DNA from 4 places in the Paenibacillus sp. J31R120 genome. Region 3 is predicted to be linked to each of the others. Evidence: a T-box and tRNA genes for the amino acid it is inferred to sense, from the RefSeq annotation. Region 3 holds a T-box; the other regions hold tRNA genes.
The links. A T-box is a leader RNA that pairs with one kind of tRNA and senses whether it is charged. The one in region 3 lies ahead of AC0YNW_RS27705 (arginine--tRNA ligase), so its partner is inferred to be a tRNA-Arg.
Positions count from the first base shown of each region.

Region 1: it has a tRNA-Arg gene. The T-box ahead of AC0YNW_RS27705 (arginine--tRNA ligase) is inferred to sense a tRNA for this amino acid. The anticodon was not compared.
Region 2: it has a tRNA-Arg gene. The T-box ahead of AC0YNW_RS27705 (arginine--tRNA ligase) is inferred to sense a tRNA for this amino acid. The anticodon was not compared.
Region 4: it has a tRNA-Arg gene. The T-box ahead of AC0YNW_RS27705 (arginine--tRNA ligase) is inferred to sense a tRNA for this amino acid. The anticodon was not compared.

Region 1 is NZ_JBWDNN010000009.1:201,030-204,238, forward strand. It holds gene AC0YNW_RS25165 (DUF4097 family beta strand repeat-containing protein) at 329-1,132, shown strand; tRNA gene AC0YNW_RS25170 (tRNA-Arg) at 1,204-1,279, opposite strand; gene AC0YNW_RS25175 (alpha/beta fold hydrolase) at 1,471-2,361, shown strand; gene AC0YNW_RS25180 (HIT family protein) at 2,487-2,816, opposite strand; gene AC0YNW_RS25185 (polysaccharide deacetylase family protein) at 2,929-3,209, opposite strand, start outside.
Region 2 is NZ_JBWDNN010000001.1:135,340-138,548, forward strand. It holds gene AC0YNW_RS00610 (P-loop nucleotide/nucleoside kinase family protein) at 1-529, shown strand, start outside; tRNA gene AC0YNW_RS00615 (tRNA-Arg) at 1,241-1,317, opposite strand; gene AC0YNW_RS00620 (hypothetical protein) at 1,547-2,422, shown strand; gene tig (trigger factor) at 2,517-3,209, shown strand, end outside.
Region 3 is NZ_JBWDNN010000013.1:58,406-61,614, reverse strand. It holds gene AC0YNW_RS27705 (arginine--tRNA ligase) at 1-1,292, opposite strand, end outside; T-box leader at 1,339-1,556, opposite strand; gene AC0YNW_RS27700 (SDR family oxidoreductase) at 1,603-2,337, opposite strand; gene AC0YNW_RS27695 (Crp/Fnr family transcriptional regulator) at 2,387-2,974, opposite strand.
Region 4 is NZ_JBWDNN010000002.1:38,112-41,320, reverse strand. It holds gene AC0YNW_RS06810 (sugar-binding transcriptional regulator) at 26-1,057, opposite strand; tRNA gene AC0YNW_RS06805 (tRNA-Arg) at 1,305-1,379, shown strand; gene AC0YNW_RS06800 (hypothetical protein) at 1,548-1,838, shown strand; gene AC0YNW_RS06795 (hypothetical protein) at 2,085-2,435, shown strand; gene clpP (ATP-dependent Clp endopeptidase proteolytic subunit ClpP) at 2,556-3,137, shown strand.

The sequences.
Region 1 (3,209 bases), on a different contig from region 3:
TATTCCCCTACTATACCGACAGCAAAGGAAAACTATGCCTTTTCATAAGGCATTTAGCCCTCTTCCATGATACCTTCTGGGAGGGTGGTTGTCGACTTATGGCGGTTAGAATCCCCTCATTTCTAAACGAGCTTTAACCGCGTCAAATAATTTCTACTTTTTCTTCATAACCAAGCCTTAAGTCTAGTACCATTCACCGACGGAGGTCTGTTTTGCTGGAGGATGCTTTTCTCTATAATAAATAGCATGAGTTAAATTATGGATACGTTGGGGGCGAGCAAGCCCTCGTAGTGGTTATAAACAATTAGAGTGGAAATGGGGATCTACTATGAAAAGTTATCAAAAAATAAGTCTGCTAGTTACGGCCACCATGCTGGCCATTGCTCTGACCGCTTGCAGCAGCACTGTTAACAAGCTTACGGATAAAGTCGTTATTGGCGAAGGATCTGGCTCAGGGGAAGTCGTCTCCAAGGGCAAACATACATTTGAAGCTAATGAATTTGAGAGCATAAAAGTCGCTACAGAAGCCATGTTAATTGACATCGTGCGCAGCAAATCCGAGCAAGCCGAAGTTGAATTGATGGCTGACAGCAAGGTGGAGAAGGATATTACCTTTAATGTCGCGATCAAAAATAACGTGCTTGAAATTGAAACAAAGGAAAAGAACAGCAAAATCATCGGTGATAATCGCGGAGAGCGCCGGTTGATTATCTCTTTGCCTGAGAAACAGTATGACAAAGTCACCATCAACAATAACTTCGGTGCGATTGAGGGTTCGCAGCTGCATGTGAATTCGCTTAAAGTTAAAAACGATGTAGGCTCGATCCGATTGAGCAGCATTGTAGGGGCGATGCATCTCGAAACAGCTACCGGCGATATTCAAATCGATGATGTTAGCCTGAATAACGACCTTACTACCAAGACGGAGGTAGGATCCATTCGTGTTCAATTGAATGAATCTCCCGCTGCAGCTAACGTAAGCCTGAAGAGCGAGGTCGGCAACGTTACCAGCAATTTGGAGACGATTGAATACACCGCGAATACCAAGCGAGCAATAACGGGCACAATCGGCTCGAAAGGACCTCGGTTGGAAGCATCCGTATCTGTCGGCTCCGTTACAGTAGAAGCATAAAACCTATCAAAAAGGGGTTGGCCGAATTATGGCCAACCCCTTAACTTTATTCTTGTAGTATACGGCAACACTGGCGGCCCCGAGATGAATCGAACATCCGACACCACGTTTAGGAAACGTGTGCTCTATCCGCTGAGCTACGGGGCCACAGCAATTTTTATTATAGCATAAGTATCGGCTACAGCAAAAAGGGATTTATGCGATTGTTACGCCAGCAGCATCCGTAAATTTTTTTAAAGAGAAGAAGATCGTATCGCCGACTAGGAAAATATGGTATTATTTATAGCAAATACATAGTACTGCGCTATCCCTCATAACGAAGCCACGAGGTGTACAAGATGAGAGACGAGTCCATGCATGTAACTCCCCAACCTTCTTTGCATTTCGGAACAGTCCAACGGCAGTCCAACTATGATCGGAAGTACCAGGAGAGCTTATTGAACTGGCCCATTCCTTATACCTCCTCTTTTGTGGCTACCCGCTTCGGGTCAACCCATGTTATTTCATGTGGTCCGAAGGATGGGGAACCTCTTATCCTGTTGCACGCGATGGGATTCAGCTCTACGGTCTGGTTCCCGAACATTGAAGTGCTGGCAAAAAAACAACGCGTCTATGCGATTGATTATATTGGCGACTTGAACAAAAGTGTCCCAACCTCAATACCTTCCAACCTGGAAGAGTGTGGGGAGTGGCTGGATGATGTTCTTCGTGAGCTGCGGCTGGAAACCTTCTTGCTAGGCGGTATTTCGTATGGCGGTTTTCTAGCCTTGAATTATACAATATATGCTCCGCATCGAGTCCGAAAGCTTTTTTTGCTCAGCCCCGCCGCCACTTTTGTACCGCTTCATCAAACATTTATTAACCGAATCATAGCTATGGCTGCCATTCCAATGAAGTGGAATGTGCGAAGATTTATGAATTGGCTTTCCAAGCATAAGCTGGACGTAGCATTGGTCAATCAGTTTCATGCTGCTTTCCGTTATGGCTCGCTCTCGCTGAAAGTACCGCCGGGTGTTTATAGCGACGATGAGCTGTGTAAGCTGCAGCTCCCGGTTCTGCTGCTTCTTGGCGACCAAGAAGTGATCAGCGACGCCGACCAAGCTTATGTGCGAGCGACGCAGATCTGCAAGAATATTCATGCCGAAATGCTGCCGGGTGTAGGGCATATGATGAACTTGGAGAATCCGGCCGAAGTGAATAAACGGTTGGAACGGTTTTTATATAGTTAACAAAGCTTCATTTCTCAAACGTATACCTAACAGCTATATTTAATTCTCCATTCCTTTTTTGAGGAAACAGCCCATTCCCATCCCTATCCAAAAGAAAAAAAGGACCTCGCGGTCCTTCTATTCGCCTAGCGCAACGGGTCGCCATAAGCTACATGCCAATGAAGATGCTTGGAGTCCTGATAGTGTCCAAGGTTGGTCAATACTCTGCACGCCCCATGCTCTTCCGTCACCTGGGCAGCCACTTGCTGAATGACACGGATCAGTTCAAGCAGCAGATCATCATCATTCTTCTCCAAGGTAAGCAGAGATGGAATATGCCGCTTCGGAATGACGACAATATGGACCGGATAAAAGGGCCTCGTATGATGATATGCCAGCACGCGATCCGTCTCCATTACTCTGCGCACCTCAGTTCGACCGCTCAATACCTCTTCGCAATAAAAGTCTTCAGACATAGCACCCTCCAAATGATGGAATATTCCCTGATTAGATAAGATTCGACATTTCCTCCCTGTTCCCTGCAAAAAAAAGCAGCCCCTGCGACAAATGCCGCATTCGGACTGCCGATTATTGAAAGATGGCGAATTTTAAGTCTTGTTTCTTCAAATATTCGATAATGTCAGGCAATGCCTCAAGCGTTGCTTTCTTCTCATGCAGGACATAGATGCCGCCCGACGGATCGGTTTGCTCAAAATACTGCATAATATCTTGCGCGGCATTCGTGCGCCAATCTTCAGGATCACGATTCCACATCAGCATCTTCATTCCCATATCCTCGACGGTATCGGATAAGCGGTCATTCAATGACCCGTACGGAGGGCGGAACAGGGTGACGGGTTGTTCGATGA
Region 2 (3,209 bases), on a different contig from region 3:
GCTGAGCGAGTTTATTCCGGCAGCGTTTCTCGACCGGGATACGATTGGCGGGCGATTTGTGGAAGCGATCCTGGAGATGAAGGGGCTGGACCCGAAGGACCGCGATTCTGATTTCTATAAGAAAAACCTGCGTGATCTGGAATACGACACGGCTAAGGATGTTTGTATCGAGAACTTAGCTGCGGGCCAAAACGTCTTTATGATCTCCCCGTTTACAGCAGAGCTGAAAAACCGTGAGTGGATCGAAGACGTACTTGCAGCAGCGAAGCTGACGAAAGAGCAGGTAGATGTGAAGGTCATTGTCGTTACGCTGCAGGATATGGAATTGCAGCATAGCCGGATCGTCGCTAGAGGAACGGAGCGCGATACGTGGAAGCTGGAGAATTGGGGCGATTTCCAGAAGCGGGTTGATTTTGTGCCTGCGATCAACTGGGACATCCCTGAGAGCAGCATCCTGATCTTCGACAACAGCGGCGAGCTGACAGAGGCGAAGGTAGAGCAACTGCGCAAGTTTGCGCTTGGCGAGTAGCACGAAGAGAAGGTAGAGCAACTGCACGGATGGTGAGTAGATGTAGTGTGTATGTCTGTCTCTCCGGCAAACTAGCCTTAATCGTGCGCAGGTCTTTGTAACTAGCTTGTAATTCGTCCAGGTGAACGATATGGGCGTGCCTGTGGTTATATAGGCGGTGCGGTGGAGCTTTGGTAGTATGCAGCTGTTTTGGAGGGGAGTTTCATCAATGGGCAGCTGACAGTGTGATGTGGATGAGGCCGGTTTTCGATTGAAATTTCTAGCAGCATTATATAGTGACCGGATTTATTCGAGCTTCCCCGCAAGATTCGCGCGGGGAGCTTTTTCGTTTCCGTTTCGGACGAACGAAAACTGGGTATGTAGGATACGAGTCATGCAAGCGGCAGAAGCCTACAGCATCCCAAGCCCGGCTGAAAGCAGTCTGCAAGCCGAGAAAATCGGCTTACAGCGCCCAAGCCCGGCTGGAAGCAGTCTGCAAGCTGAGAAAATCGGCTTACAGCGCCCAAGCCGAGCTGAAAGCAGTCTGCAAGCCGAGAAAATCGGCTTACAGCATGAGCAAACAATCACATGCTTACAAGTATATAAAAAAATGTGTACACAAATACACACAACACGCATGCATCCGTATAACAAAACGCATCGCCAAACAACAAAAAAGCCGCTCCCAAAGCCGGATATCGGCTTCAACGAGCAGCTGTATATGCGATGCTATGGCGTCCCAGGAGGGATTCGAACCCCCGACAACTCGCTTAGAAGGCGAGTGCTCTATCCGACTGAGCTACTGGGACGCGTGAGTAATAATATAGCATGCGACGTAGAGGTATTGCAAGCCATTTTTTAGATATTCTCAAAAAAACTTCGGCATTTTTTTCTTGCGACTCGGCGTGTTATAATCGTACCCAAGATTACAGGCTGATTCCTTAAGCAAGACGGGAGTTACTCGAAGGCGGTGTTATCATTACAACTCCTCAAGACCCTCATACAGAGGGTAAAGACAATGTTTATTTATTTCCCAGCATGCTGGATCAATATCAAATTCAGTTGACCCGAATGCTGGAGGCGGAGCAATATGGCGAAGCCAAAGAGCTGTTAACCTTTCTTCTGCAGTGCCAAGGTCAGGAGAAGCGGCATTACGAGGAATGGGACAGTCTGCTTGGCTGGCTGGAGATGGCATTCCCCGACGATACGCAAAGAGGCGCTGGCCTCGAGACGGACGATGCCGAGAATGAAGAAGCTACGCTCCGGGAGCAATTGCTGAAGCCGCCCGTTCAAGACGAAGCTTACATCCATCAAGTGATGTATATTATGCAGCATCATCCCATGATGGATCAGCAAATGCTCGCGCTGGAGAGAGCGGCATACATAGATGACAGTCAAGTAACCGAGACGATATTGGAATGGCTGCGAAGCGAGACGATTCATCCGCTCCTGCAATTCAAAGCTCTGCAATGCTTGCGCAAGCGCGGAGTATCGGGTACGCTGACGCTTGAGCGGCTGGACGAGCACGCAGAGCTGGAGATCGAAGCGACGCCGCTAACGTTGGATGAATTCCCGCAGCCTATCGGGCGCATTCTGGATCGAACGGCGACGATCGCCGAGACGGATGATCCGACGCTGCCTCATTTTGCCAGAGAGCTGTGGAAGGAAAGTCTGGAATATTTGTATGGCACATCCGCATACAGATGGATGCTGCACGACAATGATGAGACTGTCGATTGCTACGCGGCAGCGCTGCACTTGACACTTAACTTGACGGTCTACGGTTCGGCGAATGACGACGATATACGCGATACATATGGGATTACGGATAGCCTCAGATTCCGCTACGAGCAGGCGTGCAGAACGCTTCGCGGAGTGGCCATGCTGCTCCAAACTGGCGGCGATGAAGGCTAGCCTTGAAAAGCTTGTCCATCTTGTTTATAATGGAATGGTTTATGTAACGTGAAAACTTGTGATGCATGCGCATTTTTGGAGGGGAAGGCATAAAATGAAAGCAACTTGGGAAAAAATAGACAAGAACCTCGTCTCGATCGACGTCGAGGTAGACGCTGAGAAAGTAACGGTCGCACTCGACCAAGCCTTTAAGAAAGTGGTAGCAAAGGTTAACGTACCTGGCTTCCGCAAAGGCAAAGTGCCACGGGGCATTTTTGAATCCCGTTTCGGCGTAGAAAGCTTGTATCAGGACGCAATCGACATCCTGCTGCCTGAAGTGTACACAGCTGTTGTGAAAGAAAACAATCTTGAGCCGGTTGACCGTCCTGAGATTGACGTAACGCAATTCGCGAAGGGCCAATCCTTCAAATTCAACGCTAAAGTAACCGTTAAGCCTGAAGTTCAGCTTGGCGAGTACAAAGGTCTTGAAGTTGAAGCGGTTCAAGCGGAAGTGACGGAAGAAGAAATCGCGGCTGAGCTGGAGCGTCTGCAAGGACGTCATGCCGAGCTGACAGTTGTAGAGGAAGGTCCTGCTCAAAACGGCGACATCTCCGTTATCGACTTCGACGGCTATGTAGACGGCGAGCAATTCGAAGGCGGCTTCAGCGAGCGCTACTCCCTTGAGCTGGGTTCCGCATCCTTCATCCCAGGCTTCGAAGAGCAAGTAGTGGGCATGGAGCTTGGCGACTTCAAGGACGTTGAAGTAACGTTCCCAGAGAGCTACCACGCTGAGCACCTGGCAGGCAAG
Region 3 (3,209 bases):
CCGGACGACACATCAATGCCAAGCTCCTCCGCTGCGGCTGGGCTCAGCGACACGACCCCGTAGCTCACATGGCGCAGCTTATCTGCTTGCTCGGTATAGCTCAGCACCTCTAGCGCCTGCTTCACCATCGCCTGCGGATATTCCTGTCTGTAGTCGATGACGTTAATGACGGTATCGGCCTTGCCGTATGCAGAAGACGAGGCGCCTCCATGATGCGTCGACCATAGACCGTCTGAGAACGGCTGGTAGGAGAAGTCTTTGTCCAGCAGTCCGAACTTCCATAGGTGGTAGGCGATATCCTTGGCGGTATAGGTCAGAATGCCGTTGGACCGCACTAACACCTTATCCATCTGATGCTGATCGGCCTCTTCTGCTTCTGTCGCTTTCTCACTCGCATCGTTTGTGGATTGTCTCAGCACCCAGCAGCCTTCCAGCTTGCCGGACTTCTCCTGCACGAAAGAGGATGTGTCCCTCAGCAGCTCGAATGCCGCCTGCCAGAATCCTTCTCTTACGATCTGGCTTTCCCATACGAGCAGATCATAATGAATGCCGAATGCCTTCATCTCTTCCAGATGCTCGCGCACGATGCGCTCCGCGACGAGCAATCCAATCCAGGATAGGCCGTTATCCCCCTCCTCTAGCGCATGCAGCACATTCGTCCGTTCGCTGAGCTTGACGGGATTCGCCGCATACTCTCGATTGACCCCGGAGTAAATGTCCCAGCAGAAGTCGCCGAAGCGGGCGTGGTTCCTGTTCAGCGGTACATGCAGCAGTCCGACTACGGTATCAGCAAGCTGATTGCCCAGATCATCGATGTAATTGTGCACCTCAACCTCGCGGCCTGTTTTCTTCAAAATGCGGGCCAGCGTATCGCCGATACAGGAATTGCGCAGATGGCCGATATGCGCGGATTTATTCGGGTTGATGGAGGTGTGCTCGATAATCGCTTTGCCGCCAGTCGAAGCTGGCGAAGGAAACTCGCGGCGGGCCCAGACGTTCCAGTCGATGTGCACGTTCAAAAAGCCGGGCGCCGCAACTTCGATCAGACGGGCCAGAGCGGCGAACTCGGAATCGCTCTCCAGCTTGTTCTTCAGCAGTCCTGCGATATGCAAGGGGGACTTGCGCAGTGTTTTGGCCAGCTGCATGGCTATATTCGTCGAGTAGTCCCCGTGCTCCAGATGTACAGGCTGCTCTACAGTGATCTTCAGCACTTCCGGTCGCTCTGCGCCAAGTTCCTCATGCAATTCCAGCACAGACTGGGCTATGCGTGTTCTCATCCATTCGATTAACATCCTAGCATCCTCCTTTGTCTAATAAAAAAACGCCCTCGTCTCTTGGAAAAGAGACGAAGGCGCATGCATTCGCGGTACCACTCTTGTTGCTGAACGGAACGTTCAGCCACTCTAACGGATAACGGCCGCAGCCGAGACTTCCTACTCTGAAGGTTCAGAAGCCTATCTCATGGGTCCGCTTCGCTGCTGCATCCGTACCGGCTCTCACTCTCCCGGCTCGCTTGAACTTCCGCTGGCAGTTACTCTCCCAATCGTGGATTGTTCGATATGTTTACCAATTATAACGATTCGGCAGCAAAACGCAAGCCCTTTATGAATGACGCAATATAGCTTCGGCCACAGAAGGGAACCAGCGATTCAGCCATTTCAACAGTTTGACCTTGCCGATGGCGATCTCCAGTCGATTACGCCGGAAATCGCGAAAAAATTGTTCGGCAAGCCGTTCCGGCGATAGTTTGCCGCGCCCTCTGCCCCGGGTCATGGCGGTGTCCACAATCGGCGGTATGATTTCAAATACCTGTACAGGTGATCCCCTAAGCTGATCGCGCAGCGACTTGGTGAAAATATGCAGTGCAGCCTTTGTGCCGCAGTAGACCGGAGCCGATTTTTTGGGGACGATGCCGAGTCCTGAGGATACGTTAATGATGGCTGATTTCGGCTGGCGGGCCAGCAGCGGAAGCAGCTCGGCGATCAGCAGAATGGGAGTGGTCAGATTGATTCCGATCTCTTCCTCGATCAAGTCGGCTTCAACGCCATTTATAAAGTCGTAATTATACTGAATGCCCGCATTGTTAATGAGAATATTCAATGTCGGATGTCGCTCATACAACGCTGCGACCAGCTCTTGTATGGCATCTTTTCTGCGAAGGTCGCATGCATGCGTGGAGATGGTTGGATACCTTTCCTTTAATGCATGCAGCTTCTGCTTGTTTTGCCCCACGACGATAACTTTATTGCCGTGCTGAATGAATTGCTCGGTTAACGCTAATCCGATACCCGAGGCACCGCCTGTAATAAGAACGGTATGTCCGTTTGCTTGCATCATCACCATTCCTCCTTACGTCCCACTATAAAACGGAGGAGAATAAGGCGCATTAACCCAGGTTTATGCGTCTTCGAATTCGGCTGAGCGCTACAGGTGTAATCCCAAGATAAGAGGCGATGTGGTATTGCGGAATCTCGCTTTCAAGATGCCCGTATTGCGATAAAAACAGGCGGTAGCGCTCTTCGGCGGTCAAGAGAAGCAGCTCGCGCTCTCTTGTTTCTTTCTTCACGAACAGCTGCTCGGCGACGATCCTGCCGAACCGCTCCCATCCTGGATGACGTTCATAAGAGGCGGCTAATTGCTCGTAGCGGAAGACGAGAATTTGGCTTTCTTGCAGAGATTGAATCGATAAGTACGAAGGGATGCGCTGAAGCAGCGCTCCATATGGCGCAATGAATTCATGACGCGAGCAAAAGCTTTTATTATACTCATCGCCACCCGGTGTCTCATAAAAAATCCGAAATAGCCCGTCGATGCATATGCCGATTGAATCTGAAGTCTCACCTGATCGTACCCAGTACTCCCCTTTTGCCAAGAATGTAAGAGCCGCTGTGCGGCCTAAGGTCAGCCATTCCTCTATGGGCAGAGAAGGAGGGATTTTGAGTGAGGCATAAAGCGATCTTAATTGGACTTCCATAGACACATCTCCTTAACCTGTGACATAGCTCAGCTTCTAGTTAATTCTGCATGCGATGCAGCAGGTCCTGTAGCCTGCCAAGTGCATTTCTCAGGACATTCGCCAATAGCACCTTCCACCAGAAATGACTGGTAAACGAATACTATAATGGAATTAATTCCATAGTCCTAACTATGGCATCCGACCACTTCTAAATGGACTAAAAAACAAATTGACAAAATCTTAAAATTTCCTT
Region 4 (3,209 bases), on a different contig from region 3:
ACTTGTACAATTCCTTGCCCTGCGTCTAATTCTCTTCTAGTAAACTGGCCATCTCCAGCGCCGCGGCTTCGTCGGTGACGAGTACGTCGTTATGGCCGAATCGCATCACTGCCGCAATCGCTTCGCCTTTGTTCTTGCCCCCGGCAACGCCAATCACTAATTCAGTGTTAACGATATCCTCGAGCCGTAACCCTACGGTCTGCATTTGGTGAACAACGGCTCCGCTTCGGTCAAAATAAAACCCGAATGCCTCGGCCAGTGCGCCCTCCGCTTCGATCTCCGCTACAACTTCGCTGTCCAGCTTCCGTCTTCTCGCCATGATCATGGCGTCCCCGATCCCGTGTACGACAATTCGCGCACTTCGGATCACGTCAACGATCTCCCGAATGTTGGGCTCTTGCATCAAGGAAGCGAATGCCTCTTCACCCAGATGATCCGGCACATGCAGCAGCCGGTAATGTCCGCCCGTCCGCTTCGCCATGGTCGAGGCCAGCGTATTCGCTTGATAATCCAAGCTTTCGCCAAGTCCGCCTCTTGCCGGTACGAACCAGATATCCTTCATGGCTGTTGTTGTCGTAAGCTGATTGGCTACCTGGGCAATCGTCGTGCCCCCGGTTACCGCTACGACATCTCTCGGCTTCAGCGCGGTGCGAAGTACTTGGCACGCTACCCTTCCGAGCTCGCGCTTCGTCTGAATCGACGTCTCGGAATCGCCTTGCACAATGATGACCTGCGATAGCCCGTATGCCCTGCGCAGCTTCTCCTCCAGTTCGGACAAACCGAACATCGACTTGTACAGAGGCTCCAGCTGTTCGAGTGCGCTGCGGCCTTGCTCGCTGATCCGCATGCCCGCCGTATGAATCTCCAGCAGGCCTTGCTCCTTTAGGAAATCGGTCTCTGCCCGAAGCACTCTCTCCGTCATATCCAGCGTATTCGCCAGTGTACGGCGGCCAATCGTGTCCGATAGCATTACCTGATGCAGGATCATGTACCTCTTCCGCATGACTTCCAGAAGCTCAGGCACAAGCTGCTGCTGCAGTTCAATGAGCTGTCGCATCTCTTATCCTTCACTCCATCGGTCATTAGCATAATGGGATTCAAAGAATTGTTGGGACTGAATTCGTCCCGCGTGTTCATTTTAAGTCCCACCTCTATTTTAACGAAAACAAGAGCAGCCTGCAAGAGTCGAATCGCATTTGAAAACGATTTCCGACATCTTTTTCACAAATTTAATTTTCCCAGCCTTCTTGCTTTAACGGCGTGAATATCATATAATCATCTCTGCTACTGTTTTTTGAAGAGATGCGCCCGTGGTCCAATGGATATGACGTAGGCCTCCGGAGCCTGAGATCTAGGTTCGATTCCTAGCGGGCGCGCCACTATACCAATAAACTTAAGCCGTTCAGCCTCATGCTGAGCGGCTTTTTTGCATCCTGCAACCAACCTGTGCATGATAGCTTCTTCCGTCCTGCAACAAACCTAACTACAATAACGTTTATATGGGCGGATTTAAAATCACCCAAGTCTGTAGATATTTGGAGGAAGTTATGAAGCGAAAAAACAAGCGTTTGCTACTGGCAGCTTTTGTACTCGTACTCGCCATTATTATTATTCAATCAAAGGCCGTGCCAAAAGCCTTAGCATCTATTGCAGCAACGCTATATGTAAACTCTCATTACGCTGGGAAGAATCTCTCATTCACCGGCGTGGAATATGAAGCTCATTTCGGCCAATATATCGATTCTTTCAAGAATCGCACCGAGAGCATCCATCTAATGATGTACCCAAACGCTATGCCCGTCTTCGTTCAATATGATCCTCTCGACACGAGCAGATAACTTCTTCACATTGTTTCTGGTATATCGGTACACAATTGTAGGCTCCGACACGCTATCCTCCTGTTCCCGCTTTTGATCGCTTCTCTTGTTTCTGCCAAAAATCCGGCGGTTCATAGCTAATCAGCGTATAATCCAGTTATTGATAGATAAGTCGTTATCAACAGCTCTGTTCAAAAATTATTGTACGTTCATTTACGAATGGAATGGTTATTGCATTGTTAATTTGCAGTGAGGATTGGAGAAGTCGTGAAAAAAGCTACATTTGGTCAAATGAAGGAGCCCTTGACCCCTCGAGAGGAGTGGAGAACACAGATCATTGACGCTGCGAAGACGGGTTTCTTCAAAGCGTTCCAATCCTTCTTCACCTTCAAGCTGCAACGGGATCTCGATGTGATGCTGGGGGCGATCCAAGGGGTTATCCCGCAGCTTAGCGGAATCATCCTTGAACTGGGCACAGATGAGGAAGAGCGGAAGCTACGTCTGGAGGATTTGCACAAGCTGAAGCATGCCGTCAGCTATTATGAATGGCTGCAGCGTTTCGTCAATGACCTGCAAAACGGGGTCTACTTTACGGAGCGGACCGAAGAGCAAATATAGGGTTTGGCCTGAAAAATCAATTTCTTTGACCATCTTTGACTTTTTGATTTTAATCCGTTATGATAGGAATACGAATTTTTGATTCATGCTTTTACGTAGACGAAGGAGGACTGGTTCGAAATGAATTTTGTGCCTATGGTTATTGAGCAAAGCAATCGGGGGGAACGTTCATACGACATCTATTCCCGCCTGTTGAAGGATCGCATCATATTTCTAGGTTCTGGCGTGAATGACGTGGTAGCCAACTCCATCATCGCGCAAATGCTGTTCCTGGCGGCGGAAGACCCGGATAAGGATATTTCCCTATACATCAACAGCCCTGGCGGTTCCATAACAGCCGGTATGGCCATTTATGATACGATGCAATACATCAAGCCGGATGTATCGACGATCTGCGTAGGTATGGCCGCGTCCATGGGCGCGTTCCTGCTGACAGCGGGCGCGAAGGGCAAGCGTTATGCGCTGCCTAACAGCGAAGTCATGATTCACCAGCCGCTTGGCGGCGCTGAAGGCCAAGCCAGCGACATCGAGATCCGCGCTCGCCGCATCCTGAAGATGCGCGACAAGCTGAACCACATCCTGGCGGAACGTTCCGGCCAGCCGCTCAGCCGCATCGAGCAGGACACCGACCGCGACTACTTCATGAGCGCAGCCGAAGCCCACGCTTACGGCCTCGTAGACAAAGTCATCGAGAAGGTCTAATCATTCATAACGCAGAGAAACCTCCCTTCCACTTTTGTGGAGGGGAGGTTTTTAATTTGCGGACGCTATGTT